DNA from 2 places in the Ruegeria sp. BI11 genome. Region 1 is predicted to be linked to the other one. Evidence: riboswitches for the same ligand, from Rfam matches in the RefSeq annotation. Region 1 holds a riboswitch; the other holds the start of a gene.
What was found. Region 1 has a riboswitch for thiamine pyrophosphate ahead of thiD (bifunctional hydroxymethylpyrimidine kinase/phosphomethylpyrimidine kinase). Riboswitches for the same ligand answer to the same signal wherever they lie in the genome.

Region 1 (3,089 bases):
GAAGCTGGGCGAAGCCATCTATAAGGCGCAAGCCGAAGAAGGTGAGGATGAGCCTGCAGCGGCAGATGCTGCACCGGGTGAGGATGACATTGTCGACGCCGAGTTCGAAGATCTGGACGACGACAAGCGTAACTAACGGGTAACCGGGCCAATGCGGGCCGGTCCGGTTGCCGGGCCGGCCCGATTACGTTGAGGCAGAAGGAAACACTGATGTCAAAACGCGACTACTATGATGTGCTCGGCGTAGCTAAGGGCGCATCGGCGGATGAAATCAAAAAGGGTTTTCGTAAGAAAGCCAAAGAGTTGCATCCCGATCGCAACAAAGACAACCCGGATGCCGAGTCGCAGTTCAAAGAGGCCAACGAGGCTTATGATGTTCTGCGCGACGCTGACAAAAAAGCTGCTTACGACCGCTTTGGCCACGCGGCCTTTGAAAACGGTATGGGTGGCGGCGGTGGTCGTCCCGGCGGCGGCTTTGGTCAGGGTGACTTCTCCAGCGCGTTCTCGGATGTGTTCGACGATTTGTTCGGCGATTTCATGGGCGGTCAGCGTGGCGGTGCCGGTGGCGGACGTCGTGCGGCGCGCGGATCGGACCTTCGCTATAACCTTCGCGTAACGCTGGAAGAGGCGTTCGCAGGTCTGCAGAAAACCATCAGTGTTCCCGCCGCTGTGGCCTGTTCGGCCTGTGACGGTTCGGGCGCGGAAGGCGGAGTAGAGCCGACCACTTGTCCGACCTGCTCGGGCATGGGCAAGGTACGTGCGCAGCAGGGTTTCTTTACCGTTGAACGCTCGTGCCCGACTTGTTCGGGGCTGGGTCAGATCATCAAGAACCCCTGTAAAGCCTGCGGCGGTGCAGGCCGCGTAGAAAAAGAGCGGGCGCTGTCCGTCAACATTCCCGCCGGCGTGGAAACCGGTACGCGTATTCGCCTGGCAGGTGAGGGTGAGGCCGGCATGCGTGGTGGCCCTCCGGGTGATTTGTACATCTTTGTCGAAGTGTCGGATCACAAGCTGTTCGAACGCGACAGTGTGAACTTGTATTGCCGCGTTCCGGTCAGCATGGGCAAGGCCGCGCTGGGCGGATCGATCGAAGTGCCAACCATCGACGGTGGCCGCGGCCGCGTGCAGATTCCGGCAGGCAGCCAGTCAGGCCGCCAGATGCGCCTGCGCGGCAAGGGCATGCCCGCCCTGCGTGGCGGTGGCGTGGGTGACATGTTCATCGAGCTCGCCGTGGAAACACCGGTAAATCTGACCAGCCGCCAGAAAGAACTGCTGCGTGAGTTCGACGACCTGGGTGAAGATAACCATCCGGAATCAAAAAGCTTTTTCTCATCCGTCAAATCCTTTTGGGATGGAATGAAGGGTTAAGACCACGCTGCCAATTTTCGAATGAGCCGATCCCCTTGGGTCGGCTTTTTTCGTTTCATAGGTCCAGTTCGTTGATGAACTGCGCCAAAATTGGCCCTTGAATCCCCTCGCAACCCCTGAGATTGTCGCGCCAACCGTTGGGGTGCCCTGATCAAAGGGCTGAGAGGCGTGAACGCGCTAACCCATCGAACCTGATCCGGGCAATACCGGCGGAGGGAACGGTCTACACATACAGACGTTTTCCATGCTGCGTTGCCCTTAGAAGATGGAGCAACGATATGGCGCATATTGCCCTGACTATTGCGGGCTCGGACAGCGGGGGCGGGGCTGGGATTCAGGCGGATCTTAAGGCGATGTCCGCGCTGGGCGTGTATGGGGCCAGTGTAATCACAGCAGTGACGGCGCAGAACACGCGGGCTGTGACGGCGGTGCATGGGATACCGCTGAACGTGGTTGCCGCCCAGATCGATGCGGTGCTGACCGACCTAGATGTGGGCGCGATCAAGATCGGCATGCTAGCGACGCCTGATATTATCCAAACCGTGGCCGAAGCCATTGCTGCATTTGACGGCCCTGTGGTTTTGGATCCGGTGATGATCGCCAAATCCGGTGATGCTTTGCTGGCGCGGGACGCAGTTCAGACCCTGCGTGAGATTCTTTTGCCCCGAGCGACCATTTTGACCCCGAACTTGCCCGAGGCCGCGTGTTTGCTTGGAGCAACTGACGCCGAAACCCCCGATCAGATGATCGCCCAAGGGATGGCGTTGTGCGGGTTGGGCGCGCAGTCGGTGCTGATGAAAGGGGGGCATAGGCGCGGGGACGTTTGTCACGACCTTCTGATTAACCCTTCAGGCGCTTTGGCTGAATTCACGGCCCCCCGGTGCGACACGCGCAATACGCATGGCACCGGTTGCACCCTGTCGTCTTCGATCGCGGCAGGGTTGGCGCAGGGGCTTGGTCTGACCGACGCGGTTGCGCAGGCGCATGACTATCTGCAAGGGGCCATTATCCAAGCTGACACTCTGATGGTCGGGCAGGGGCACGGTCCGGTTCATCATTTTCATCGGGTCTGGCCCGCGTGACTGTTTGGTCGATCATAGGGGCTGGCGTGGCGGGATTGGCTGTCGCCAGTGAACTGGTGTCGCGCGGGGCAAATGTTCAGGTGTATGACCCCGGCGGTTCGCCGGGCCCGCATGGGTGTTCGTGGTGGGCGGGCGGCATGCTGGCCCCGTGGTGCGAGTTTGAAAACGCCGAGGAACCGGTTTTGCGTCTAGGTCAGGCCGCTTTGGAGTGGTGGGCCGCGCGCACGCAAGTTTCGCGGCGGGGCACTTTGGTCGTCGCCAATCCGCGCGATTTGCCCGATCTGCGCCGATTTGCCCGCCGTACCGACGGGTATGTTGAAGTCGATCGAGCCAAATTACTCCAATTAGAGCCTGATTTGACCAGTTTTGCCAAAGGTCTGCACTTTGCGGATGAGGCGCATCTGGACCCGCGACAGGCGCTGCGTGATTTGCACCGTCAGTTGCAGGAACAGGGTGTCACGTTCTACCGAAAACTGGCCCCGTCCCGGTTGGAGAATGCAATCGATTGCCGCGGACTGCACGCCCGCGAAGTGTTGCATGACCTGCGTGGTGTGAAGGGTGAGATGCTGGTGATCCGCTGCCGGGATGTGACCCTGACCCGCCCCGTGCGTCTGCTGCATCCAAGGATGCCGCTGTACATCG
Region 2 (3,089 bases), on a different contig from region 1:
TTGCGCGGCTAGACGGAATCGTTCTGCGGGGATTTCCTGCCACGCTTGCAGGATCAGCCGCGTGGCCAAAGGCAAATTAAAGAACACATGGGCCAAAACCACCCCGTGCAGGCCGTAGATGCGCAAAGGCGGCAGGCCAAACAGCCCTAGAATGTCGGAAATCCATCCAGCACGGCCAAAAACCTGCAACAGCCCAAGGATCGCGACGATGACCGGCAGAATGAAGGGGGCACCCAACAGTGCGATCAGGGCCGACCTGCCACGAAATCGACGTCGGGCCAGCGCTCGCGCAACTGGGATGGCCAACCCGGCACTGAACAGCGCAGACAACACTGCCTGAATAAGTGTGAAACGTAATGCCGCCCAATCGGCCGGGCCGAAACCGCCCGCTGTATCAGCGCGCAGGGCCACCGCGGCCAGAGTGCCCAATATCAGCGCAGAAACCAGTGTCGCTGCGCCAACACCTGGCCAGGGGCTTACTGGCTGAGCGCGCCCAGCCATTCTGCAAGCGCCTGATCCCGCACGGCTGCGGCTTCATCCGGGGTGAACAGCAGGGACTTTTCCGGCGTGATCAGCGTGTCAAACCCCTCGGGCAGACCGGCGGCAGGAGTCACTGCCGGATACATCCAGTTGGTGGTTGGAATGATCTGCTGGAAAGTGTCCGAGACCATGAATTCCAGAAACTGATCTGCCAGTTCGGGCTGATCGGTTCCGGCCAGCTTTGCCGCAACCTCGACCTGCATATAGTGCCCTTCGTCAAAGGCCGCTGCCGCTTTGCTGGCGTCTTCCTCGGCGATCAGGTGGTAAGCGGGTGACGTGGTGTAGCTGAGCACCATGTCGGCCTCACCCTCAAGAAACAGACCATACGCCTCGGACCAGCCTTTTGTCACGGTCACGATATTATCGGCAAGTCCGGCCCAAATCTCTGGCGCTTCGTCACCATAGGCTGCCTTGACCCACAACAGCAGCCCCAGACCCGGAGTAGAAGAACGCGGGTCTTGAATTATGATCTTGGTTTCACCCTCGGCCAGTTCACGGAAATTGGCAGGTGCTGCCGCATCAGCGTTATGGACGAAAGCGAAATAACCCCAGTCATAAGGCGCAAACACGTCGTCTGCCCATTCAATTGGGAGAGTATAGTCAGCACTGACAGAGTTAGAGGCAAACAAGCCGGTTTCCTTGGCTGCCGTAATCAGGCCTGTATCCAATCCAAGGACTACATCGGCGTCTGTGTTTTCGCCCTCAAGCCGAAGACGCGACAGCAGCGCTGCACCATCCTCGACGCCCACAAGATTCAGATCGCAGTCACAAACTGCCTCGAACGCCTCTACCACCTTGGGACCCGGACCCCAATCCGAGACAAAGCTGTCATAGGTGTAAACGGTCAGCTGAGGTTTGTCGGCTGCTACAGCCGCTGTGGCGCTCAGAAGTCCCGCAGCAATCATCAGATGTTTCATGTCATCCTCCATTGCGGCGAGAGGGCAAGGATGGATGAAACCGTTACCTTTCCCTCCGCCGGTTCTAGCCGGTTCAGGTTCTACGGGTTCGCCAAAGGCATCTCAGCGCAGCAGGCCACGCACCCCGAGGTGAGGTCGTGACTAGGGTGGATCGGATCAAAAGACAACCGGATTTACGTGTTTTTGGCTTTTTCAATGGTCTGACTGCCTGACCTCAGCAATGTGGTGACCGTTCGGGTCTAAACTGATTTTGGTATCGGTTGGTTTCGAAACCCCGGGCCAAACGAGGCTTGGCTGGCCTAAACCTGGCTCAATCGCCAGTCTCAGTGATCAGCCATTCCTGGACCTGACGTACTTCGCGGCGCGTATTGCTAGGGTTTCGCACGTCAACAAAATAGGCATGAGTTGGCGAGATATTTTCATCGAAAAGGCGAACAACCCTGCCCTCAGCCAGGTCTTGATCGATCAGCGGCAGCCAGCCAATCGTGACGCCCTGACCTTGTGCTGCGCCACGCAACAAGACGTTGGCGTCCTCGAAAATTGGCCCCTGCAAAGGATTGTCGACCGGCACGCCCATTGTCGCAAACCAATCCAGCCATCCCCAATGGTTCTTTTGATGTAGCAGTGGCAGACGCAACAGATCCGCCGGGTGTTCAATGTGACCGTTGGCACAGACAAAGCTGCGGGATGCAATTGCAACAGGACTGAGCTCCAGCAGCTTAAGTGCATCACCCGTTCTTTCCGCCATGCGTGCCCAACGGATAACGATATCGACGTTTTTCGTATCGAACGTTCCGGGCTGGAACGAAGGTACTACTTCCAGTTCGATATCCGGATGCGTCGCCCAAAGGTCACTTACTCGCGGCATCAACCAGCGCGCCGTGAAAATCGGCCCGGCCGATATGCGAACGGCTTTGCGCGCACTGCGGTGCAACGTGCGCACGGCGTTATCCAGAACTCCGAACGCCTGGCTTGTGGCTTTGGCCAAGCGCCTGCCGTCTTCTGTCAAAGCAACGTCCCGACCTTCGCGGCGGAACAATTTGACGCCGAGCTGATCTTCTAACCCCCTTACATGGTGGCTGATGGCAGTCGGTGTAACGGACAAATCCTCAGCAGCGGCACGGAAGCTGCCATGCCGGGCGGCTGCATCAAAGGCGCGTAAGGCAGGAAGAGACGCTTTCACAATATACCTATTGATAAGTTAAACTCATTAATTGCTGAGAAACTTGCCTTTGTAAATTTATTCTACACCTGTTCATCATGTGTTTGCAGCAAATTGAGCTCATGAGTCGATGACCCAGGCAAACCGACGGCGCGGTCGTAAAGACCGTTTAAAACAGGTAACGGACACCGACGCCCCCGCACCCGTTTGGCCCGGTGTGGTCGGTGGGCGCTTAAAGCCGCTTACCCTGGATGAGGTGACTCTGATCGGAGAAACCGCGTTCTCGCTATTGGAGACGCTAGGATTGAGCCAGCCCATTCCGTCTATGGTTGAAAAGGTCACCACTGCGGGTGGCGCCATGACCCCGGACGGTCGGTTGCTGTTTCCGCGAATGCTGGTGCAATGGGCGATCGACGGGGCGCAGCGCGGATTTACCCTATGCGGTCAAAATCCCGACCATGACCTTAAGA

Region 2: linked by a shared signal. The riboswitch ahead of thiB (thiamine ABC transporter substrate binding subunit) and the one ahead of thiD (bifunctional hydroxymethylpyrimidine kinase/phosphomethylpyrimidine kinase) in region 1 are both predicted to bind thiamine pyrophosphate.

The regions. Positions count from the first base shown of each region.
Region 1 covers NZ_JBQFSM010000004.1:84,181-87,269, forward strand. Annotated here, with positions in the region: gene dnaK (molecular chaperone DnaK) at 1-136, shown strand, start outside; gene dnaJ (molecular chaperone DnaJ) at 211-1,365, shown strand; TPP riboswitch at 1,494-1,600, shown strand; gene thiD (bifunctional hydroxymethylpyrimidine kinase/phosphomethylpyrimidine kinase) at 1,644-2,447, shown strand; gene ACR0DT_RS10925 (FAD-dependent oxidoreductase) at 2,444-3,089, shown strand, end outside.
Region 2 covers NZ_JBQFSM010000021.1:9,670-12,758, forward strand. Annotated here, with positions in the region: gene ACR0DT_RS23955 (ABC transporter permease family protein) at 1-501, opposite strand, end outside; gene thiB (thiamine ABC transporter substrate binding subunit) at 477-1,457, opposite strand; TPP riboswitch at 1,490-1,594, opposite strand; gene ACR0DT_RS23965 (LysR family transcriptional regulator) at 1,768-2,640, opposite strand; gene ACR0DT_RS23970 (trimethylamine methyltransferase family protein) at 2,750-3,089, shown strand, end outside.